DNA from 2 places in the Nocardiopsis alba genome. Region 1 is predicted to be linked to the other one. Evidence: riboswitches for the same ligand, from Rfam matches in the RefSeq annotation. Region 1 holds a riboswitch; the other holds the start of a gene.
What was found. A riboswitch is a leader RNA that binds a small molecule or an ion and turns the genes downstream of it on or off. The one in region 1 is predicted to bind cobalamin.

Region 1 (7,518 bases):
CCCAGGGCTTGAGCCGATCCGACAGGCTCATCACCGCGAAGTCCCCACCGATCGGCGCGCCGGCACGGGCCGCCACCGCCTGGACGGCACTGACCCCGGGCAGCACCCGGACCGGCACGTCCCGGTGGACGGGGTCCTGGGCCGCCTCGAACACGGCGGTGGCCATACCGAAGACGCCGGCGTCCCCGCCCGAGACCACGGCGACGCGCTCGCCCCGACGGGCCAGGTCCAGGGCCAGACGCGCGCGGTCGATCTCGACGGTGTTGCCGGAGGAGTGGCGGGTCAGGCCCGCGCGCTGGGGGACCCGGTCGACGTAGGGGCCGTAGCCCACCACGTGGTCCACCTCGGCCAGCGCCGCCGTGGTCTCGGGGGTGATCCAGTGGTCGGGGCCGGGCCCCAGGCCGACGACCAGCAGTTCGGCCTCGGCCGTCGCGGACTCCGGGGTCCGCGCCTCCGTCACGGCGCCGTCCCTGGAGCGCCGACCGTTGAGGCTGTCCCCGGTGACCAGGATCAGGGAGAAGTAGGGCACCGTGTCGGGGTCGACCTCGGCCACCGGGAGACGGCGTTCACGATCCATCGAGGCGCGCTCGACGTAGACCGCGTGCTCCAACCGGCCGGCCGCCTCCAACGCCCGACGGACGGCGGGGAAGGTCCGGCCCAGCTTCATGATCACGGCCGCGTCGGTGTCGGCGAGCCGCCGCGCCAACTCCGGTTCGGGCAGGGTGCCGGGCAGGACCGTGAGCACGTCGGTCTGGCGGGCCAGGGGCGCCGCCGCCGTGGCCGTGGCCGCCGTGAACGCGGGCACGCCGGGCACGATCTCCGTCTCGTGGTGTTCGGAGAGCCGGTCGTGCATGTACATGTACGAGCCGTAGAACAGCGGGTCACCCTCGGAGAGCAGGACGACGTCCCGGCCGGCGTCGAGGTGGGCGGCCAGGCGCGCGGCGGACTCCTCGTAGAAGTCGGCCAGGGCCCCTTCGTAGCCGCCGGGATGGTCGGTGGCGCCGGTGGTCACCGGGTAGGTGAGCCGCTCCTCGATCGCCCCCTCGGGGATCAGGTCGGCGGCGATCCGGCGGGCGTTGGAGCCCCGTCCGGAGGCCGCGTGGTAGGCGACGACGTCCGCCTCACCGATGAGGCGGGCCGCTTTGAGGGTGATCAGTTCGGGGTCTCCCGGACCCACACCGACACCTCGAAGACGTCCGGTCACTCTTCCTCCTTGGCCAGGGCGTTGAGGGCCGAGGCGGTCATCGCCGATCCTCCCCGACGGCCGAGCGCGACCACGTGGGGGACGTCGATCCCATGCCGTTCGGCCAGCTCGGTGAGGGCCTGCTTGGACTCGGCTGCGCCGATGAACCCGACCGGGCAGCCGATGATCGCGCTCGGCCTCGGGGCCCCGTCGATCAACATCTCCATCAGGTGGAACAGGGCCGTGGGGGCGTTGCCGACGGCGACGACCGCGCCCTCCAACATCGGTTCCCACAGGGAGACCGCGGCCGCGCTGCGGGTGGTGCCCCACTCTCGGGCCAGGGCCGGCACGCGGGGGTCTCCGAGGAGGCAGAGCACCTCGTTGTCGGCCGGTAGCCGGCTCCTGGTCACCCCGGTCGCGACCATGGTGGCGTCGCACAGGATCGGCGCGCCGGCCCGCAGCGCCGCACGCGCGGCGGACACCAGACCGGGATGGACGACCAGGTCCTCGGCCAGGTCGACCTGACCGGTGCCGTGGATCATGCGCACCGCGAGCCGTTCGGCGTCGGCGGGCAGGTGGTCGAGCCGGGCCTCGCTCCGGATGGTCGCGAACGAGTCGACGTAGATCGCGGATCCGTCGTCGATGTAGTCGTAGCGCCTGGGCGGGCGTTTCGGGGTGGTCACCGTGTCCCTCCGGGGATGAGGACGCCACGCCGAGGCGTGACGACGAGTGCGTCGTGGCCGGCCGCGCGGGCCTCCTCCACGAGTTCCGTGATCGCGGCACGGTCCAGCCCCTCCTCGGGCACGGCCACGTGGCGGCCGCCGTCCGGGAGCGGGCCGTGCGGCAGGGGTGGCGCCGGGTCCGGCAGCCGGGGATCCGGCGGGGCCGGTTCGGCCAGGGGGGAGGAGAGCTCGGTGACGTGCCAGGGCGCCGTGGGACCGGAGCCGCGCCGTTCGAGGAAGGTCTCGGCGAGTCGGATCAGCGTCCCGGCGGCCTCGTCGAGGGGGACCGTCGCGCCCGGGTGTTCGCCGACCCGGAGCTGGGCCGACCGGTCGTCGAGGGCGGTCAGGCCCAGGTCACAGGTGCGGTCGAGCAGGTCGCCGCGGCCGTCGTCCAGGACGAAGAGGAAACGGCCCGGGAGGGAGGCCAGACGAGGGTTCGCGCACAGCAGCCGGTCCAGTTCGGCCGCGACCGGCCGCAGGTCGGTCCGCCCTCCCGACGTGCCCGTGCACGGGGAGACCATCACGTTGCGGACCAGTTCGTGGGTGCGCGAGGGCAGGAGTCCGGTCGCCTCCAGGGAACGGAGCGCCTCGGGGTCCAGCCTCCCCTCCCGTCCGGGCAGGGCGCGCAGTTGGAGGTTGGCCCGACCGGTGACGTGGACCCGCCCGTCGCCGTACTCCTCGGCCACCGAGGACAGGGCGGTGAGCGCCGGAGCGGGTACGCGGCCTCCGATGAGGCGGAGTCTGACCAGGAGGCCGTCGTCGGCGGGCCAGGGGCGCAGGGCTCCGGGGCAGCGGTCGTGCCGGGTTCGGGGCACGGCGGTCGGGGACATGCGGGTCCTTCGATCAGGGGCCCGTTCGCGAGGCCCGCGGGAACCTGGCGGACCGTCACCGCCAGCGCCAGCAGGTCTTCGGACTCGGGGTCGACCGATGCGGAACGCCTTCCCGGGCTCCCCGCCCAGTGGCCGTCCCGGGACCTCGGTCCCGGAACACGTCCGCCCGTCACCCTCACCGCTGCGCGTCAGTCCCGGATTCGCACCGGGTTCCCTGCTCCATGAGGTGGAGTTCGACTGGCCAGACGAGATTACCGTGTCCGGTTCGAGCGGATCGTCCCGGGGCCGCGGGGACCCTGCCTCGAGGGCCGGGAGACGTGATCAGGAGAGCGGTGGGCACGGCGAAGGGGACCCCACAGGGCCGGCACGCCCGTGGAGGGCGCCCTGGGGATCGAGGGAGGGGGCTCTCAGGAGACGCGCGCCTCGGAGCAGGAGCCGCACAGGCCCCAGTAGACGACCTCGGCCTCGTCGATCTCGAACCCGTGGTCGTCGGAGGCGGTGAGGCAGGGAGCGTGGCCGACGCTACAGTCGACGTCGGCGATGGCGCCACAGGAACGGCAGACGACGTGGTGGTGGTTGTCCCCCACCCGCGTCTCGTAGCGGGACACCGTGCCCTGCGGTTGGATGCGGCGCAGCAGACCCACGCCTGTCAGGGCCTTGAGGACGTCGTAGACGGCCTGGCTGGACACGGCGCCGATCTCTTCGCGCACGACGCGGATGATCGAATCGGTGTCCGCGTGCGGGTGGGCGTGCACGGCGGAGAGGACGGCCAGTCTGGGACCGGTCACCCGGAGCGCGGACTCGCGCAACATCCGCTCGAAGTCCGAGGGGGTCGACATACTCGTTGGACCTTCCGTCTTTTCTGGATCAACTCAAATAATGTGATCGTTCCATTCTAATGGGGCGAGAGTTCCGCCGGGCCTGCCCACACCCCTGTCACCGTGATCGACGTCGGCGTCGGCACGTGGATCACCCGACCCTCGAGCGCACCCTATGCCCGATCGTTCTCCCGATCCGGCCCGGATCATGCGCGTGGCCCGGCTTTCCGAACATCCGGGCCCCGCACGCCATTCCCTCGGGGCCCTCGAACCCACCGGCGGAGAGGGCCGCGCCCGGGGGCGGATCTCACATTCACCGACCCCGGACATGCGACCGCCACCGGCCCCGGAAGCCTCGGGGACGGTGGCGGCGCGGTGGTCGCGAGGGTCAGTCCGTGCCGGACTCCATCGCGGCGTGGTCGAGCCACTCGGCGTCGTCGACCTCGCCGCGAGAGGCGATCTCCTGAGCGCCGCCCTCGGGCATGGCGCCGATGAGACCGGTCGAGGCCGCCTGGGCGGCGCCGATCGAGGTCGGGTGCTCGCTGCCGACCATGCCGAGCCGGGAGTAGTCCTCCAGCTTGGCGCGGGAGTCGGCGATGTCGAGGTTGCGCATGGTGAGCTGGCCGATGCGGTCGCCCGGACCGAAGGCGGAGTCCTCGGTGCGCTCCATGGACAGCTTGTCCGGGTGGTAGCTGAACGAGGGGCCCGTGGTGTCGAGGATCGAGTAGTCCTCGCCCCGACGCAGCCGCAGGGTGACCTCGCCGGTGACGGCGGTGCCCACCCAGCGCTGGAGCGACTCGCGCACCATCAGGGCCTGCGGCTCCAGCCAGCGCCCCTCGTACATGAGCCGGCCGAGACGCCGACCGTCGTTGTGGTAGCTGGCGAGGGTGTCCTCGTTGTGGATGGCGTTGACCAGCCGCTCGTAGGCGGCGTGCAGCAGCGCCATGCCCGGGGCCTCGTAGATGCCGCGGCTCTTGGCCTCGATGATGCGGTTCTCGATCTGGTCGGACATGCCCAGACCGTGGCGGCCGCCGATGGCGTTGGCCTCCAGGACCAGGTCGACCGAGGAGGCGAAGGTCTTGCCGTTGATCGTGACCGGCCGGCCCTGCTCGAAGCCGATGGTGACGTCCTCGGGGACGATCTCGACCTCGGGGTCCCAGAAACGCACGCCCATGATCGGGTCGACGAGCTCGATGCCGGTGTCCAGGTGCTCCAGGGCCTTGGCCTCGTGGGTGGCGCCCCAGATGTTGGCGTCCGTGGAGTAGGCCTTCTCCGTGCTGTCCCGGTAGGGCAGGTCGCGCTCGGCCAGCCACTCCGACATCTCCTTGCGGCCGCCCAGCTCGTTGACGAAGTCGGCGTCGAGCCACGGCTTGTAGATACGCAGGGAGGGGTTGGCGAGCAGACCGTAGCGGTAGAACCGCTCGATGTCGTTGCCCTTGTAGGTGGAGCCGTCGCCCCAGATCTGGACCCCGTCCTCCAGCATGGCGCGGACCAGCAGGGTGCCGGTGACGGCGCGGCCGAGGGGGGTGGTGTTGAAGTAGGGCCGTCCACCGGAACGGATGTGGAAGGCACCGCAGGCCAAGGCGGCCAACCCCTCCTCGACCAGGGCGGCGCGACCGTCGACCAGGCGGGCGATCTCCGCGCCGTAGTCGGAGGCGCGGCCGGGCACCGACTCGATGTCGGGCTCGTCGTACTGGCCGATGTGAGCGGTGTAGGTGCACGGGACGGCACCCTTCTCGCGCATCCACGCGACCGCGACCGAGGTGTCGAGGCCTCCGGAGAAGGCGATTCCGACGCGCTCGCCGGCGGGAAGGGAAGTGAGTACCTTGGACATGACAATAAGCATGCACCCTTATGAATGAACATGCAATTCGGATCGGCGCGCGATCCTGTGACCCTCGTCATCCCACCACCCCCGACCTGCGGGTACCACCCTCCGAAACCGGGCCGCCCGGTTCGACCGGACCCCCTTCCTCCGCTCCCCGGCGACGACCACGACCCCGCGCCCCGGCCACCGTCCCATCACGGCTCCGACCAGGACGACGAGGGGGTGTTGACGCGGGAGGAGGCGCGGTATATCGCTGTCACACGGTGGGTCCGCGCACGGCAGGGGCGGGTGACGGACCCCGACGCCCCCTCCCCGCCCCGGGAGCCGCATGATCGTCATCGGTGTGTCCTCCGGCACCTCGGCGGACGGGATCGACGTCGCCGCCGCCCGGTTCGCCCTGGACGGCGACCTGATCCGGTTGACCCCGCTGGGCCACCTCGACCACCCCTACCCCGACGGTCTGCGGCGGGAGCTCCGTTCGGCCCTGCCTCCGGCGTCGACCACCCTGGAGACGGTCTGCCGGCTCGACACCCTGATAGGGCGCGAGTTCGGCAGGGCCGCGCTGGCCGGCATGGAGGCCTTCACCGAGGGCCGGGCCGACCTGATCTCCTCGCACGGGCAGACGCTCTTCCACTGGGCCGAGGGGCCCACCGTGCACGGCACCCTCCAGATGGGCGGACCCGCCTGGATCGCCGAGGCCACCGGGGTCCCCGTGCTCTCGGACCCGCGCACCGCCGACGTCGCCGCGGGCGGCCAGGGCGCCCCGCTGGCCGCCGTCCTGGACACCCTGCTGTTGGGCGAGCGGAACGAGGCCACCGCCGCGCTCAACCTCGGCGGGATCGCCAACGTGACCGTCGTACGCCCGGGGCGAGACCCCCTGGCCTTCGACACCGGCCCCGCCAACACCCTGCTCGACTCCGCCATGCGGCTGATCACCGACGGGGCGATCGACCTCGACGTCGACGGGCGGCTCGCCCGCTCCGGCGCCCCCGTCCCCGAACTCCTGGACCACCTGCTGGCCGAGCCCTACTACCGACAGGCCCCGCCCAAGTCGACCGGTCCGGAGCTGTTCGGGCCCGACCACCTGGAGGCGGCCCTGCGCGCGACGGGCCGCCCCGACGACGGCGACCTGCTCGCCACCCTGGTCGAGCTCACCGCCGTCACCGTCGCCGACGCCCTGCGCCCCCACGGGGTCGTCGAGGTGCTGGCCTCCGGAGGCGGCACCCGCAACCCGGCCCTGATGGATCGGCTCGCCGCCCGGCTCGGACCGGCCCGGCTGGACACCGTCGACGCCCTGGGGTTGGACGGCGACGCCAAGGAGGCCTACCTGTTCGCCCTGATCGGCTTCCTGAGCGCGCACGGACTCCCCGCCGCACTCCCCGCGTGCACCGGGGCCCGCCATTCCGCCATCGCGGGCTCCTTCACCCCGGGATCCGGGCCGCTCCGGCTCCCCGAACCGGCCGATCGGCCCCCGCGACTCCTACGCGTCGAACCGGCCCCCTGATCCGGGTCGCCGACCTTCACGGGACCTCGGACCCGGCCCCCGTCCCCGGAGCCCACCGCCCGCCCCGTCGACCCTCCGGAGGAACCGCCCGGTGCAGACCATCGACATCGTCGTCATCGTCCTCTATCTGCTGTGCTCGGCCTGGTTGGGGCTGAGGCTGTCCGGTCGCCAACGCGACATCAAGGACTACTTCATCGGAGATCGGCGGCTGCCCTGGTGGGCCGTGTGCCTCTCCGTGGTGGCCACCGAGACCAGCGCGCTCACCGTGATCAGCGTTCCCGGGATCGCCTACCTGGGCGACGTCACCTTCCTCCAGGTCGCCGTGGGCTACCTGATCGGCCGGATCGTGGTCGCCTTCCTGCTGCTGCCCCGCTACTACCGGGGCGAGATGACCACCGCCTACGCCTACCTGGGGCTGCGGTTCGGTCGAGGCATGCAGGCCACCGCCTCGGTCACCTTCCTGTTCACCCGGCTGCTCGCCGACGGGGTGCGCCTGTTCGCCGCCGCCATCCCGATGAAGATCGTCTTGGACTCGTTCGGTCTCGGCGTCTCCTACTTCGCGATCGTCGCGGTGATGGGCGCCGTGACCATCCTGTACACACTGGTCGGCGGGATCCGCGCGGTGGTGTGGGT
Region 2 (7,518 bases), on a different contig from region 1:
GGACCCAGGCGCAGATCGCCGAGGAGATCGGCTGCTCCCAGATGCAGGTCTCCCGCCTGCTCGCGGGCGCCCTGCGCACACTTCGCGCGAGGCTGGGCGTGGGCCGCCGACCCGACTAGCGCCCGTGCCGGTGGGGGGACCCGCCCCCACCGGCACGACCGTTGACCGGGCTCCGGGTCAGTCCGGTTCCACCAGGCGGACGAACAGGTCCGGGTCGATGTTGCCGCCGGAGAGCACCGCGACCGTCGCCTCGGGCCGTCCCGGTATCGTCTCGACCTTCCCCGACAGCAGGGCGGCCGTCGACAGCGCGCCGCTGGGTTCGGCCACCAGCCGGGATCCGTGCGCCAGGGCCCGCACCCCCTCGGCGATCTCCTCCTCGGTCACGGTGACGATCGCGTCCAGCCGGTCCCGCAGATGGGCGAAGGTCAGGTCGGACAGGCACACGCGCACGCCGTCGGCCATGGTCCGGTAGGTGCGTTCGGGCTCCCAGGGGATCCGGCGCCCCTCCCGCAGGCTCTCGGCCGCGTCGGCGGCCAGCTCCGGTTCCACCCCCACGACACGGACCCGGCGCGGATGCACCGTCCACGCGGCCGTGACGACCCCCGAGGCCAGCCCGCCACCGCCGACCGGGACCACGATCGTGGTGACGTCGGGGGACTGTTCCAGGATCTCCAATCCCACGGTCCCCTGCCCGGCGATCACCCGACGGTCGTCGAAGGGCGAGACGAAGGTCGCCCCATCCTTCGCGACCAGGTCCTCCACCGCCGATTCCCGCTCCGCCGGAGGCACCACGACCACGCGGGCGCCCAGGGCACGGATCCGGTACACCTTGGTCTCGGGCGCCCCCTCCGGGACCACCACGGTGCAGGCCACCCCCTCGCGTACCGCCGCCAGGGTGAGCGCCAGCCCATGATTGCCCGAAGAGTGGGTGACGACCCCGCGTTCACGTCGATCCCCGTCGAGCAGGGCCAACGCGTTGGTGGCGCCGCGCAGTTTGAACGCCCCGGTCGGTTGCAGACTCTCGGGTTTGACCAGGAAGGGGCGGTCGGTGTCGGGGCCGACCGTCAGGGGGGTGCGCACCACGTGCCCTTGGATCCTGGTGGCGGCGTCGTGTACATCCTGTGCTGTGACCGGTTCCATCCGGCGAGTATGCCCATGGCGGCCCTCGGCACACGGGATAATCGGACCCGATGCGTACCGAATGGACACCCGCCGACCTCCCCGGCCGGGAATTCTACAAACTGCTGACGTCCGTGGTGGTCCCGCGCCCGATCGCGTGGGTCTCCACCACCTCCGAGGAGGGTGTGGACAACCTGGCTCCGCACTCCTTCTTCACGATCTCCTGTATCGAACCGCCGATCGTGCAGTTCACCTCGGTGGGCCGCAAGGACTCTCTGACCAACGTCGAGGCGACCCGCGAGTTCGTGGTCAACCTCGCCCCCGAACCCCTCCAGGACCGGGTGAACGCCACCGGCACCCGTTACCCGGCGGACGTGAGCGAGTTCGACGCGCTGGACATCGCCCGCGAACCGAGCGTCGAGGTCCGGCCTCCCCGGGTGGCCTCCTCCCCCGTGGCCCTGGAGTGCGCGCTGCACTCGACCCTGACCCTGGGCGACTCCACCGTGGTGTTCGGCCGTATCGTGCGGGCCGCCGTGGACAAGGGGTACCTCGACGGCGACCATCCCGACGTCGAACTGCTCCGGCCGCTGGCCCGATTGGGACGCAACGAATGGTCCACCCTGGGCGAGGTGCGTCGGATCGACCGCATCCCCTACACGCCCTGAGGGACCGAGGACATCGAACGCCCCCTCCTTCGCGACGGATCCGGAGGGAGTGGGGCGAACGGCATGTACTACGGTGTTCGCTGAATATCGACACAAGTTCATGTCGTCGACGTCGTAGTGCACGGGAAGCCGGTGAGATTCCGGCGCGGTCCTCGCCACTGTGACCGGAGGGCGCCTCCCATACGCCACTGGGCCGAACACGGCCCGGGAAGGGCGGAGAGCGCTGGACGAGAGTCCGACTCCGGGAGCCAGGAGACCGGCTGCGACCGTCCGCGTCATCAAACCACGAAGGATGGTTTGTTCGATGAAGCCCAGTGACGCGCGGGCTCTCCGCCGCCGTGTCCGTTCCGGTCTCGCCCTCGTTCTGGTGGCCGCCCTCACCGCCTGCGGCGGGGCGATCTCCCCCGACGCCGAGGAGGCCGCCGGGGAGACCCTCCGCAACTGCGACGTCGACGTCCCCGCCGACGCTCCGCCGGAGCGGGTCTTCGCCGCCTACCAACCCGCCATCGAGATGGCGCACGCGCTCGGTATCGGCGACCGTCTGGTGGGCACGGCCTTCCTGGACGCCGTGGTCCTGGACGACTACGTCGAGGCCCAGGCCGAGCAGAAGTACTACCCGAACCTGCCCAGCCGTGAGGAGCTGCTCGACGCCAGACCCGACTTCGTGCTGTCCGGCTTCACCGACGTGTTCACCGACGAGAGTCTGGGCACCCGGGCCTCCCTGCGCGAACTGGGCGTGGAGAGCTGGATCTTCTCGCCCCTGTGTCCCAGCGAGGACGGGCGCAGCGACGAGAGCATCGACCCGGCCGACGTGACCATGGACAACGTCTACGCCGACCTGCGGGACCTGGGGACGCTGTTCGACGTGAGCGAGCGCGCCGACGAGGTCATCGCGGAGATGCGGGCCACCGTCGACGGGGTCACCGAGACCCTGGAGGGTCGGGTCGACGAGGACGAGCGCCCCACGGTGATGATCGGCCGCCCCGGCGACCAGGGGTTCCACGTGGCGGGCGGCCCCGACTTCTCCACCGAGCTCATCGACCTGGCGGGAGGGGTCAACGCCTTCGCCGACCTCGACGGACGCCGTAACCACCAGGTCTCCGTCGAGGACGTCATCGAACGCGATCCGGACCACATCCTGATCGACGTGTGCTGCGACGCCGAGATGACCGCCGCCGACTCCGCCCCCGACATCGAGCGGATCATGGACAACCCGGCCCTGGCCAACCTGACCGCGGTCACCGAGGACCAGGTGTGGGAGTTCACCTTCGCCGACCGTTCCGCCGGGGTGCGCAGCGCGCCCGCCGTGGCGACGATCGCGGAGATCATCCACCCCGACCTGTTCGGGTAGGGCCCGGTGGCCGAACGTACGGCCGACGCGTCCCCCTCCCCCACCCGGGTCCTCCCGCTCCGGGGCCCCCGGAGCGACCCCGGCGGCCCCGGCCTGCTCCGGAGTCCCCGGGCCCGGGCCGTCGGGCTGGTGGTGGCCGTGGGGGCGCTCGCCGTGACCCTGCTGGCGTCGGTGCTGGTCGGTTACCGGTACCTGTCGCCGACCGAGGTGTACTCCGCCTACTGGAACTTCACCGGCAGCGACACCGACCTGGTCGTGCTGCATCTCCGGGTGCCGCGCGCCCTCGCCGGGGTGGCCGTGGGCGCCGCCCTGGGCGTGTCCGGGGTACTGGTCCAGGGGATCACCCGCAACCCTCTGGGCGACCCGGGCATCCTCGGCATCAACTCGGGCGCCTCCCTGGCCACGGTCGTCGCCATCGGGGTGCTCGGGATCTCCGCCCTGCCGGTGTACGTCCTCTTCGCCTTCGGCGGCGCCGCCCTGGCCGCCGTCATGGTCCACCTGGTGGGTTCCCTGGGCTCCGGCGGGGCCGACCCGATCAAGCTGACCCTCGCCGGGGCGGCGCTCTCGGCGCTCCTGGGCTCGGTCACCTCGGCCCTGGTGCTGAGCGACCGGGCGAGCCTGGAGGAGTACCGCTTCTGGGTGGTGGGCTCGCTCTCCGGTTCGGAGGGCATGGGCGCCGTCCTGGGGCAGGCCGCTCCGTTCCTGCTCCTGGGGATGCTCCTGGCCTTCGGTTCGACCCGCGCCCTGAACGCGGTGGCGCTCGGCGACGACCTGGCCCGTTCCCTGGGCACCCGGGTGTGGGCGGTGCGCGCGGTGAGCGCCCTGGCCGTGGTGCTCCTCGCCGGGACGGCGACGGCGGTGGCCGGACCGATCGGGTTCGTGGGGATCGCGGTGCCGCACATCGCGCGTCTGCTCGTGGGCCCCGACCACCGGTGGGTCCTGCCCTGGTCGGCGGTGCTGGCGCCGATCCTGCTGCTGACCGCGGACATGGTCGGTCGGGTGGTGGCCCGCCCGGAGGAGCTCCAGGTCGGCATCGTCACCGCGCTCATCGGCGCCCCCTTCTTCATCGTTCTGGTGCGTCGACGAAGGGTGGCGGGCCTGTGAACGGATCACTCCTCTCGCGCGGCCCCTCCTCGGGGGTACTGCGCCGCGGTTCCCTGTCGGTACGTGTGTCCTGGCCGTCGATCCTGCTCGGCGGGGCCCTGACCGGCCTCGCCGCGGCGGTCACGGTGCTCTCGCTGACCGTCGGAGACTTCACCGTGGGAGCCGGGGAGGTCGTCGAGGCGCTCACCGGCCGGGCCGGGACGATGGTGACGCACGTGGTGGTGGAGATGCGCCTGCCCCGGGTGCTCACGGCCACGGGTGTGGGAGCGGCGTTGGCGCTCTCGGGTTCGCTACTGCAACGGCTCGCCCGCAACCCCTTGGTCAGCCCGGACATCATCGGGGTCAGCGCCGGGGCCACGACCGCGGCGGTCCTGGCCATCGTGGTCTTCGGCGGCACCACCCTGACGGTGACCGTCGGCTCCCTGGTCGGTGCGGTCTGCGCCGTGTCGCTGCTGTACCTGCTCTCCTACCGGCGCGGGGTCGTCGGAAACCGGATGATCCTGGTGGGGATCGCGCTCTCGGCGATGGCGGGCTCGGTGACGTCGTACCTGTTGACCAGGACCGAACTCTCCTCGGCCCAGCGCGCCATGGTCTGGATCACCGGCAGTCTGGCCAACCGGGAATGGCCGCACGCGATCACGATCTGGGCGGCCCTGGCTCTGCTGGCCCCCATCGCCTTCATGCTGTCGCGGTCGCTGGCCCTGCTCCAGCTCGGCGACGACATGGCGACCGCGTTGGGCTCCCGTGTCCAGGTCGCCCGCGCCGCCCTGGTGTTCACCTCCGCCGCGCTCGCGGCGATGGCCGCGTCCGTGGCCGGTCCGGTCTCGTTCGTCGCCCTGGTGGCGCCGCAGATCGTCCGTCGCCTGCTCGGCGCGGGTCCGGCGGGGCTCTTCCCCACCATGGTCTGCGGGGCCGTGCTGGTGGCCTGCTCGGACCTGATCGCGCGGACCGCCTTCGGCGGGGCCGAACTGCCCGTGGGGGTGATCACCGGGATCCTGGGCGCGCCCTACCTGCTGTACCTGCTGACCCGGCGGAACCGGGCCGGGCGGGGCGGGTGAACGTCGCCGGAGAGGGGCACGGGCCCCTCTCCGGCACGTCGTCCCCGGGTACCGGTCAGACCTCCAGGTCGATCTCGGGGGCGGGCAGGGAGGGCAGCCGGCCCACCACGGCGGAGGGGTCGCCGCTCCAGTCCATCGCCCCGATCTGGGCGAGCGAACGTCGGCCGGTCACCGCGCGGGCCAGTTCGAAGACGGTCGCCTCCAGGGTGAGATCGGCGCCCTCCCCCAACGACCATGTGCGGTCCGTGTCGGTGGCCCGGACCCGCACCGAGGGCAGGTCGGACGACCAGGCCAGGGCGAGACCGCCCAGGACGAAGTCGGCGAGCTGATCGGCGTCCTCGGTCCGGGGCCCCATCCCCAGGGCGCCCCGGATGTCGTTCTCGTGGTGCCACACGTCCAGGGCCGGCAGGGCGTAGCGCCTCCGGCTCTGGGAACCGACCAGTTCGAGCAGGGCCGGGGTGTTCTCGGTCCACTCGGCGGCGATCTCGTCGAGACTCATGCCCGCTCGATCGGCGACCTGACGGGCGGTCTCCTCGTCCCGGGTCGGAGGGGTCACGAGCCCCTGGACCACCTCGACGCAGAGCCCCGCCATGTGGGCGTAGGTCTGACGCACGTCCCAGGCCGGGCAGGCCGGGACGAGGGTGGTCCGCGCGCTCTCGTCGAGGGTTGCGGCCAGGGCGGCGAGGCGCTCCTGCCCGTTCCGATAGATGCGAAGGGTGTCCATCACATCAATTTACCTAACAGCGTTAGGGGAGGGGAGGCCGCCCCGTGGCTCGGAGCGGCCTCCCCGGTCGTCACTCGAAGACGACGTCGGAGCAGTTGTAGAAGGCCTCGGGGCTGTCGGAGCGTTCCCAGACCGAGTAGACGACGTGGCGTCCCTCCCGGTCGGGGAGGTCCACGTCCCAGTAGTACTCGGCGCCCGCCACTCCCCCGCTGCGCAGCGGGGGGTCGACGACCTCGTCGATCAGCTCCAGGTCGTCCCAGTTCAACGGGGCGCTCGGGTCCCAGTCGTCCACCGTGACGTAGGTGTAGAAGGTCCCCGGGTGGGGCGCCCACGCGTTGTGGTGGAACTCCACCGTCGTGTTCGGCCGCAACGGGGTGGAGGGCCAGTCGGTACGGGCCGCGTTGAAGGCCGAGAACTGTTCGGTGGGACCGCACAGCTCTCCGTCGGCCACGAACTCCCGGTGCCGTCCGTCGGAGTCGCCGATCAGGTTGCCGAACCAGTTCCAGAAGGCGTACTCGCCGCCCTCGTCGAGGGCGTCGGCGCAGGCGTCGTTGATGGGCTGGAGGGCGCCCCCGGACCCGCCGGCGATGGCGTCCTCATAGCAGGCGTAGGTCCGGGAGGCGGGGTAGGTGAAGGCCCCGTGGGCCTCGGCGGGGCTGGGCGCGGCGACGACGGCGTAGCCGACGACCAGGCCTCCGAGCGCCATGGTGGCGGTAAGGGTCTGGCGTGATCGCACAGGTCTCTCCTCCTGTGTTCGTGGGGGGTGCCCGGCCGCGCACGGTACGCGGCCGGGGTTCTTACGTACGCGCGCGTGATTCGGGTCACCGCTCCGCGCCGTACACGGGGGCCCGCACCGAGGTCTCCACGATGCCGTCGGGCCCGTGGATGATCCGGTCGCCCCAGGGGGTCGGGGAGTCGACGTCGAAGTTCTCGACCATGTCCAGGTAGGCGACCTCGGCGCCGTTCCCGCTCCAGGACCAACCGATGTACCCGAGACCGAGCCGTTCGGCGTGGCGCATGATGGCGTCCTCGTCCGGATCGCCGTCACTGTGGTCGAACCCGAACTCACCGATGACGAGGGGCAGACCGCGGTCGGTGAAGGACTCCAGGTAGTCGACGATCACCGACTCCTGTTCGTAGACGCCGTACATATGGATGGAGAACACGGTGTTGGAGTGGGGGTCGGAGTCGAAGACCTCCTGGGCACCGTCGCGCATGGTGTGCGTCCAGTCCTGGCCCCAGTTCGGGGCGTCGACGACCAGGGTGTGGTCGAAACCGGCCGCGCGCAGGCGCCGGATCGCCTCCGAGGTCTCGGAGGCCCAGGAGGCGTTGGTCGCCTCGTCGTTGCCGAAGGGCTCGTTGGCGATGTTGACCAGGACGTGCTCCTCCTCTCCCTCGATCGCGTCCTGGATCCGCAGCCAGTGGTCGACGGCCTGCTCCAGCGTCGCGGCCTCGGGATCCTCCCCATAGCCGGTGGTGTCGTGCACCTCCAACATG

Region 2: it holds a riboswitch for cobalamin, as region 1 does, so the genes downstream of both, TR33_RS23650 (ABC transporter substrate-binding protein) here and TR33_RS21850 (ferredoxin-like domain-containing protein) in region 1, are expected to answer to the same signal.

What each region holds. Positions count from the first base shown of each region.
Region 1 is NZ_BAZE01000013.1:131,054-138,571, reverse strand. Features, by position in the region: gene TR33_RS21860 (precorrin-2 C(20)-methyltransferase) at 1-1,204, opposite strand, end outside; gene TR33_RS21855 (precorrin-8X methylmutase) at 1,201-1,866, opposite strand; gene TR33_RS21850 (ferredoxin-like domain-containing protein) at 1,863-2,735, opposite strand; cobalamin riboswitch at 2,788-2,991, opposite strand; gene TR33_RS21845 (Fur family transcriptional regulator) at 3,143-3,574, opposite strand; gene argG (argininosuccinate synthase) at 3,942-5,387, opposite strand; gene TR33_RS21835 (anhydro-N-acetylmuramic acid kinase) at 5,710-6,885, shown strand; gene TR33_RS21830 (sodium:solute symporter) at 6,977-7,518, shown strand, end outside.
Region 2 is NZ_BAZE01000016.1:12,988-20,505, forward strand. Features, by position in the region: gene TR33_RS23635 (sigma-70 family RNA polymerase sigma factor) at 1-119, shown strand, start outside; gene TR33_RS23640 (threonine ammonia-lyase) at 178-1,140, opposite strand; gene TR33_RS23645 (flavin reductase family protein) at 1,191-1,784, shown strand; cobalamin riboswitch at 1,883-2,063, shown strand; gene TR33_RS23650 (ABC transporter substrate-binding protein) at 2,089-3,135, shown strand; gene TR33_RS23655 (FecCD family ABC transporter permease) at 3,142-4,239, shown strand; gene TR33_RS23660 (FecCD family ABC transporter permease) at 4,236-5,297, shown strand; gene TR33_RS23665 (maleylpyruvate isomerase family mycothiol-dependent enzyme) at 5,353-6,021, opposite strand; partial or broken gene TR33_RS23670 (lytic polysaccharide monooxygenase auxiliary activity family 9 protein) at 6,098-6,757, opposite strand; gene TR33_RS23675 (glycoside hydrolase family 5 protein) at 6,843-7,518, opposite strand, start outside.